Regions from separate parts of the Paenibacillus sp. genome, predicted to be linked through region 2. Evidence: riboswitches for the same ligand, from Rfam matches in the RefSeq annotation. Region 2 holds a riboswitch; the other holds the start of a gene.

Region 1 (4,409 bases), on a different contig from region 2:
AGATTTGAACGGCCGCATCGACGGCATCGTCGACGGCGGGGCCGCCGACGTCGGGCTCGAGTCGACCGTGGCGATGGTCGACCGCGCGACCGGCGCGGTGCGCGTGCTGCGCCCGGGCGGGGTGTCCGCGGAGGCGCTCGCGGCCGCCGGCTTCGCCGTGGCGTCGGCGGGGGCGGAGCCGGACGACGCGGATCGGGAGGCGCCGCGGTCCCCCGGCGTCAAATACACGCACTACGCGCCCAAGGGCGAGCTGTGCGTGGTCGAGGGCGCGGCGGACGCGGTGCGCGCCTACATCGAGGCGCGGCTCGACGCCGACGCCGCGGCGGGGGCGCGAACGGCCGTGCTCGCGTTCGCGGAGAACGGCGCGGCGCCGGCGTACCGCGCCGACAAGGTCATCGCCCTCGCGGAGCGGGGCGACACGGCGGCGGCGGCGCAGCGGCTGTACGCCGCCCTGCGCGAATGCGACGCGGCGCGCGCCGCTCGCCTCTACGCCGAGGCCGTCGACCCGCAAGGTCTCGGCCTCGCCTACATGAACCGGCTGCGCAAAGCGGCAGCCGGCCGCGTCGTGCGCGTCTAACCGTCGAGCCGCGAAACCGTCCCATTCTCCCTCGCATACATCCCCTCTTGTCCGCATAAGCATGGGTAACAGAAGGGGACAGGAGGGAGAAGACTTGGCGGAAATAACGGAGCATCTGGGCCCGACGATGACGATTTTCTTGATCGCCGTCGCGCTCGGCATGGATGCGTTCTCCCTGTGCGTCGGGATCGGCATGAAGGGCATACGTCTGCTGCACGTCGCGAAAATCAGCGCGGCGATCGCCGCATTTCACGTCGTGATGCCGCTCATCGGGCTGTGCATGGGACAGTATGTAAGCACCTTGTTGGGAGACGTCGCCGTCATGATCGGCGGAGGGCTGTTGATTTTGCTGGGCGGGCACATGATTTACAGCTCGCTCCGCGGCGAGGACGCGCCGTCGTTCAATACGGGTTCGCTATGGGGGCTGCTCGCCTTCGCCGTCAGCGTCAGCGTCGATTCGCTGTCGGTCGGCGTCTCGCTCGGCATGTTCGCGACCGATCTTATTTTGACGGTGCTGCTGTTCGGGGCGATGGGCGGGCTGCTGTCGATCGCCGGCATGCTGATCGGGCGCCGCGTCGGCCAAATGATCGGCGAGTACGGGGAGGCGCTCGGAGGAGCGGTGCTGCTCGTCTTCGGCATCCTGTTTCTCATATAACGCGGACCTGTTTGTACTTCTCGGGCAGATTACATAAAATAAGACCGAGGGGGGACGGTAGCGCGTGAAACGAATCCTGTTGGTATGTACCGGAAATACGTGCAGAAGTCCGATGGCCGAGGCATTGTTCCGCCGCATGGCGGAGGAGCGGGGCGTCCCCGCGGAAGTGAAGTCGGCCGGGGTCGCGGCGCTCGCGGGACAACCTATGTCGCGGCACGCGGCGGACGTGCTCCGCGCGAAAGGGATCGACCCGAGCGGATTCCGTTCGAGCGAAGTGACCGAAGCGGACGTGGCGTGGGCCGATATGATCCTGACGATGACGTCGCATCACAAGCGGCATTTGTTGGAGCGGTTTCCGCAAGCTGTCGAGAAAACATACGCCCTGAAAGAATTCGCAAGCGCCGAAAGCGAAACGGCCGAGCTCATGAAGGAGCGGGAGGCGCTCATCGCAGAGCTGCAGCTGAAAATCGCGCTCGGGCAGCCGATCGCGGACGAAGAACGCGACCGCCTGTACGAATTGGAACGGCAGCTGCCGTCGCCGGACATCCCGGACCCGATCGGAGGCAGCCGCAAGGTGTACGAGTCGACGGCGGAGGAGATCGAAAAGGCGATTGAAGCGGCGCTCGAACGGCTGAAGGAGCGGTAAATCGTCTTTACAGCGCGTCGCGGATACGATATGATGGAACCAATGAAGTACGGTGCCCGATGTAACTGGCGACATTCGTGGACGACCACAATGGAGCATCGGGTTATACGGCCGGTCGCCTGGGCAGAGCATGGACGGAGTACACCCGTCGTATGCTCTTTTTTGCTGTTTTGGGGTACAATAGGCTCTAGATGATAAGGGAGGCGGATTTGGGTGAAAATCGCAATCGGGGCGGATCACGCGGGCTATCGGTTAAAGGCGGAACTGCTGGACGGCATTCGGGCGCTTGGCCACGAGGTGGAGGATTTCGGCGCGCACGGGCCGGAGTCGGTCGATTATCCGGACTTTGCGTCGGCGGTATGCAACCAGGTGGTCGCCGGCAAGGCGGACCGGGGCATTCTGATTTGCGGCACGGGCATCGGCATGTCGATCGCGGCGAACAAAATTCCGGGCATCCGCTGCGCGCTCGTGCACGATACGTTCTCGGCGAAGGCGACGCGGGAGCATAACGACACGAACGTGCTGGCGCTCGGCGAGCGCGTCGTCGGACCGGGGCTCGCGCAGGAGATCGTGACGACGTGGCTGTCGACCGAATTTTCGCAAGGCGAACGCCACAAAAATCGCATCGCGAAAGTGTGCTCGTTGGAAGCGCAAGCGAATTTGCACCCGTAAATCCGAACGGAGGGATGCGCATGGCGGCGGAATTCGAACGTTGGGCGGAGGAAGCGTACCGGACGGCGCTCGAGATCGCGCAGGCGGGCGGACTGACGGCGGGTCGGCTGTTCGTCGTCGGGGCGAGCACGAGCGAAGTGCTCGGCAGCCGCATCGGCACGGCGGGCGCGACGGACGTCGCCGCGGCGCTGTTCGGCGGACTGCAGCGGTTTCGGGACGAAACCGGCATATATGTCGCATACCAATGCTGCGAGCATCTGAACCGGGCGCTCGTGGTCGAGCGGGAGGCGATGGAGCGGTACCGGCTCGAGCCGGTGACCGTCGTGCCGGTGCCGAAGGCGGGCGGCGCGATGGCTTCTTACGCGTACCGCAAGCTGCCGGACGCCGTCATGGTCGAGGAAATCGCGGCGCATGCCGGGCTCGATATCGGCGAGACGATGATCGGCATGCATTTGCGCAAGGTCGCGGTGCCGTACCGCCCGGCGCTCCGCTTCATCGGCGAAGCGAGGGTGAACGCGGCGTACACGCGCCCGAAGCTGATCGGCGGCGCCCGGGCCGTTTATATCATAGAGGAAGACGAAGCGAACGCAACAAAAGCTTGCGAATAACCAGGGATAAGGGAGAGGGACCGAAATGGAACATTTGAGAGCGCAAGATCCGGAAATGCTGAAAGCGATGGGCCTCGAGCTCGGCCGCCAGCGGGACAACATCGAATTGATCGCATCGGAAAACATCGTCAGCGAAGCGGTGCTCGAAGCGATGGGCTCCGTACTGACGAACAAGTACGCGGAAGGCTATCCGGGCCGCCGTTATTATGGCGGTTGCGAATACGTCGACATCGCCGAAGACATCGCGCGCGACCGCGTGAAGGCGCTGTTCGGCGCGGAGCACGCGAACGTGCAGCCGCACTCCGGCGCGCAAGCGAACATGGCGGTATATCTCGCGGCGCTGAAGCCGGGCGACACCGTCCTCGGCATGAATCTCGCGCACGGCGGACACCTCACGCACGGCAGCCCGGTCAACGCGTCCGGCATCCTGTATAACTTCGTGCCGTACGGCGTCGAAGACGATACGCATACGATCGATTACGACAAGGTCCGCAAGCTGGCCTTCAAACATATGCCGCGAATGATCGTCGCGGGCGCGAGCGCGTACCCGCGCATCATCGATTTCGAAGCGCTCGCTTCGATCGCGAACGACGTCGGCGCCCTCTTCATGGTCGACATGGCGCATATCGCGGGCCTCGTCGCCGGCGGCGTTCACCCGAGCCCGGTGCCGCATGCGCACTTCGTCACGAGTACGACGCATAAGACGCTCCGCGGTCCGCGCGGCGGCCTCATCCTGTGCCGCAAGCCGTGGGCGGCCGCGATCGACAAAGCGGTGTTCCCGGGCTCGCAGGGCGGTCCGCTCATGCACATCATCGCGGCGAAAGGCGTCGCATTCGGCGAAGCGCTGAAGCCGGAGTTCAAGACGTACGCGCAGAACGTCGTCACGAACGCGAAGGCGATGGCGGAGCAGTTCCTCGCGGAAGGCATTCCGCTGGTCTCCGGCGGCACGGACAACCACCTGATGCTCGTCGACCTGCAGTCGCTCAACATTACAGGGAAAGTCGCGGAGAAGCTGCTCGACGAAGTCGGCATCACGGTGAACAAGAACGCGATCCCGAACGACCCGGCGGGCCCGATGATCACGTCCGGCATCCGGATCGGCACGCCGGCGGTCACGACGCGCGGCATGGGCGTCGAAGCGATGCGCCAGATTGCCACGATCATCGCGACGGTGCTGAAGGCGCCGAACGACGCGTCGGTGCTGGACAAGGCGCGCGGCATGGTGCGCGACCTGACGGCGCAATACCCGCT
Region 2 (4,409 bases):
GTCATCCCGTATTTCGAAGAGAAGGGTACCGATTTGTTCGCTTCCGTTCAAGAGCGCGGGATGGAAGGGATCGTCGCGAAGGAAAAGTCGAGCCGATACTCGACCGGCCGGCGCGTGAAGAAATGGCAGAAGGTTATTAATTGGACGTACGTGGACGTCGTGATCACGGGGTACCGCACGTCGGAGTTCGGTTGGTTGGCGGCTCTGCCGGAGGGAGACGGCCTGCGGCCGGCCGGGGTAATCGAATTCGGCGTGAGCCCGGCGCACAAGGCGGCGTTTTACGAAGTGGCGAGATCGATCGAATCCGGCTCGTACAAAGACATCATACATTTGGAACCGCTGCTCCGCGCGAAGGTGAAGACCCGCCACGTCATGAGGAACGGCACGCTTCGCAGCCCGGTGTTTATTGAATTTTTGGCGTGAACCGCGCGGCAACGATAAAATCCCTGCTTGCTCCGAAGAGCCGGTCGGGATTTCTTTTTTGTTTGCATATCGAACGTTTGTTTGGTATATAATAAGAACATACATTCGTAAAGCGGTGACGTCATGAGAGGGAAAAAGCTTCGAGAGAACGGTCTTTGGGAGTCGTCGCGCATCGTCCTGCCCCAGTTTCGGGCGGCGAACATGAACCGACGCATGCGGCAGAGCGCCCGCGAGAAGCCGGAGTTCGACGAGCAGAGAGTCGAAGAGTTGTCGGCCGCGCTTGCCGAAGCGATTGTAAGCGGCGAGGAGACGGCCGTCACGACGTTCGGAGAGTACGGCGATAAGACGGTCGTCGGAGCCGTGATCAAGATCGACCCGGTCGATCGAACGATCAAATTGCAGACGCGCGCGGAGACGGTCCGAATCCAGCTGGAGACCATCGTGAACATCAGCCGCGTCTGAATGGAGGGAGCTACGTGAAGCATCGATTGGAGAAGTACGTAGGGCAAGTCGTAACCGTCATTTACGCCGGCCGCGACAAGGGGTTGACGAAGCGGCGGGTGAAGCTGCTGGAAATCGGGGAGACCTATGCGAGGACGTTCTGCCTCGAGCGGCTGGCTCCGCGCACGTTGTCGATCGAGTCGGTGCTGGCCGTCGGGCCCGGCGTCGGCGGGAAACGGTATCGGAGGAGCTCGTAACAAAAGAAAGCCGGAGGAATTAATCCTCCGGGGTGCGGTCCAGGAACAATCGGGTGACGGAAGTAGCGTCGTCGCCGCGAACATCCTGAGGGGTCGCTTTTTTCTCCAAAGCGTCGTCGTTCATGTTCATGCCTGGCGCTGCGGTCGGTTTCGGTTCCTTTTTTTTGGGATCCACGGCGATTCACCTCTTCCGTAGGGTTCGCCATTCGCTGGGATTTATGCCGAACGGCGAAGAACGTTCACGCAGTCGGTTTACAGCGCCGTCACGCGGTTCCGGCCTTCGCTTTTCGAGACGTAGAGCGCTTGGTCGGCCCGTTTGAGCAGGGAGAACAGCTCTTCGCCGCCTCCGAGCTGCGCGAGGCCGAAGCTCGCCGTGACGCGCCCCGCCTCCGGGAACGGCTCCCGTTCCAGGTCGGCTCGAAGCCGCTCGGCGAATGCGGCGGCGTCGCCAAGCTCGGTGCGGCGCATGACCACCAGAAACTCTTCGCCGCCCCATCGGCCGACCGAATCTCCGCCGCGGATGCGCTCGGACAGAAACGCCGCGAATCGGACCAGCACCGCATCCCCCGCATCGTGGCCGTAAGCATCGTTAATCTGCTTGAAGCAATCGATGTCGATCAGCGCGACCGACAGCGGCGTGCGGCGTTCGCGCACGGCCCCGATTTCGGCGGCCATCCATTCCTCGAGCTGACGTCGGTTCGGGAGGCGCGTCAAAAAATCGGTAAACGCCATGCGCTGATATTCTTCGGACTGCACATTCGCCTCGACGGCGTAATACAAATAATACAGCGCGACGATGTACACGACATTGGATATGTAAAACTGCAGTATGACATCCAAAATGGCGCCGGCGCCGGACGGATCCACCCAAAAGCGCCCCGCGCCAATAAAAACGGTAGCTGTGAACACGGCAAGGGACACGCGGAGCGCCATCGTTTTATCCAGGATGAGAAAGCCGCATATATAGAAGAACGGGATCCAGAACGTGTATTCGTTCAGATCGTGATGCCCGGCGCCGAATTTCCCGTGCACAATGAAATAGAAACGATACAGATGATGCAGACAGAGAAAGAGGAACGTCGCGATCTCAAATTTGCGAAGATGCTCCGGCTTCCGGTAAGCGACGTACGTGAAAGCCAAACACCATCCGGCTACGGCCGGCAGGCTGACGAAATCCTCCACATCCATCGTGCCGTTCGTGTATTCGAAATACAAGGCGATCAACGTGGCGACGAGTACGCTCGGCGGCGCGAATCGGTAAATGCTGCGCTTCACCTGAGCGAAGGTGTTGGCAGCGTTCGGGAGCGTCCGAATAGGAAATCACCTCATATGGGATTTGCAATGACTTTAGGACATTATGGTTACTATACCGCTTTCTATACATGCTTGCCGCAACATTTTGCGCGCGCCGCCGCAAGGCGAACAAATTCCGGATAATTTCGTGAATTTCCCGGTAGACAGCGCATATCCCAGGTGATATTGTAATATTCGTGAGTAAAATGACAATGCTTTCGAACGCGCGTGACTGGCGAAGCGTGGGGGACCACGAGGGAGCGCGCGGGGATATATGCCGTACGCCTGGGCGAAGTGTTTGACGGAAGGGAGAACCCTGCCGGTCGAACACTTTTTTTGATGCCTTCGAGAGGGGTAGATGAAAGATGTTCGCGTGGGAGCTGCTGACGTGGATCGGGACGATCGCTTTCGCCATGAGCGGATCGATTTCGGCGATGGAGGAAGAGTACGATATTTTAGGTGTGTACGCGCTCGGGCTTGTGACGGCGTTCGGGGGCGGTCTCGTCCGCAACGTCATGATCGAGTCGTCGACGCGGGCGATCTGGGAGCAGGGCGATTTGCTGTTGATCGCGCTCGCAGCGAGCTCGCTCGTTTACTTCGTGCCGCGCTTGTGGGTCAATCACGTGCGGAAATGGATATTTTTCGATGCGGTCGGACTCGCCGCGTTCGCGATTCAAGGCGCGCTGCTGGCGGCGCAGCTCGAGCTGCCGATGCCGGCCGTCATCGCGTCGGCGCTGCTGACCGGCTGCGGCGGCGGGATCATCCGCGACATTTTGGCGCGGCGGAAGCCGCTCATTTTCCGTGAAGAAGTGTACGGCGTGTGGGCGATGGTCGGCGGCTTGATCGTCGGGCTCGGCTTCGGCCGCAACGTATGGGAAATGTACGCGCTGTTCGCGCTGCTTCTCGCGCTCCGCATGCTGTCGGTTCGCCGCGGGTGGCGTCTGCCGAAACGTTCGTTCCACGGCGGCGGCTTGACCGCGTTCGCCAAGCAGCCCTTCGAAGGTCGATAAACGCGAAAGATCCCCGCTTGCCCCGGTCGAGGGCGGCGGGGATTTTTGCGTCGCCGGCGGTATGTGTGCCGCCTCGTTAGAATCGGCCGCGGGCTAGCGTTTCTTCCGCGATTTGGACCATCCGACGCACCATATGGCCGCCGATGGCGCCCGTATCCCGGGAGGATACGTATCCGTAATAGCCGTCGGGCGGCAGCTGCACGCCGACTTCTTGCGCGACTTGGTGCTTCAACTGGTCCATGGCTGCGTTCGCCGCGGGAACGATCAGATTGCTGGGGTTCGAATATTTGCTCATGCTGTTCACCTCCGTCGATTGAATATAATATTTGATTTTTCTGAAAACTTTATGCGCTATGAAAATAAAACCGAATCTTACGATCGAAGAGGGGAAAGGTAGACGTGCACGGAGAGCAGGCAAGGGCGTCCGGCCTAACGGCGAGACGGTCCCTCGCAAGACTCGTCCGGGTGAGAAGGTCGTCCTGCCGGCCTTTGGGCGGTTTGCTCGCAGACAGGCGTTCTTTTTCTACTTTTGGGGGAAAGAAAGCGAAAAAAGCCGAACGATTGACGACGTATGTGATCAATGCGGCGTATGATTAGAGCCGTAAATACATAATCCCGCGAACGAATCGCCGGACCGCCCAGGCCCAAGGGCACGCCGAGGTTTCCGGGCGTTTCGCTTTTTTTCAGAAAGACTTTAAGTTTCGCCTTCCGCACCCGAAGAGGTTCCACGAATACACTATCATAGGTTTTGATACCAACGATAAGGAACCCTTATAGAGGACACCGGGGGTGAGACGATGGAAATTGAAATTGTACTCATGGGGTTCATGGTCGGGGCGCTCGTCGGTCTGACGGGCGTCGGCGGCGCGGCGCTGCTGACGCCGGTGCTGATGTGGATCGGCATCAGCCCGAGCGTGGCGGTGGCGACGGACTTGTTTTATAACTCGGTCACGAAGCTGTTCGGAAGCATTCAGCATATTCGACA

What was found. A riboswitch is a leader RNA that binds a small molecule or an ion and turns the genes downstream of it on or off. The one in region 2 is predicted to bind ZMP and ZTP.
Region 1: another riboswitch for ZMP and ZTP. It lies ahead of rpiB (ribose 5-phosphate isomerase B); the one in region 2 lies ahead of VE009_RS02560 (trimeric intracellular cation channel family protein).

What each region holds. Positions count from the first base shown of each region.
Region 1 covers NZ_DASQNA010000039.1:43,880-48,288, forward strand. The annotation lists gene VE009_RS20765 (L-threonylcarbamoyladenylate synthase) at 1-577, shown strand, start outside; gene VE009_RS20770 (manganese efflux pump MntP family protein) at 672-1,232, shown strand; gene VE009_RS20775 (low molecular weight protein arginine phosphatase) at 1,297-1,878, shown strand; ZMP/ZTP riboswitch at 1,930-2,010, shown strand; gene rpiB (ribose 5-phosphate isomerase B) at 2,092-2,550, shown strand; gene VE009_RS20785 (TIGR01440 family protein) at 2,571-3,158, shown strand; gene glyA (serine hydroxymethyltransferase) at 3,184-4,409, shown strand, end outside.
Region 2 covers NZ_DASQNA010000007.1:326,118-330,526, reverse strand. The annotation lists gene VE009_RS02585 (RNA ligase family protein) at 1-423, shown strand, start outside; gene VE009_RS02580 (YolD-like family protein) at 547-885, shown strand; gene VE009_RS02575 (hypothetical protein) at 900-1,121, shown strand; gene VE009_RS02570 (hypothetical protein) at 1,141-1,296, opposite strand; gene VE009_RS02565 (GGDEF domain-containing protein) at 1,374-2,396, opposite strand; ZMP/ZTP riboswitch at 2,633-2,712, shown strand; gene VE009_RS02560 (trimeric intracellular cation channel family protein) at 2,780-3,424, shown strand; gene VE009_RS02555 (alpha/beta-type small acid-soluble spore protein) at 3,501-3,719, opposite strand; gene VE009_RS02550 (sulfite exporter TauE/SafE family protein) at 4,222-4,409, shown strand, end outside.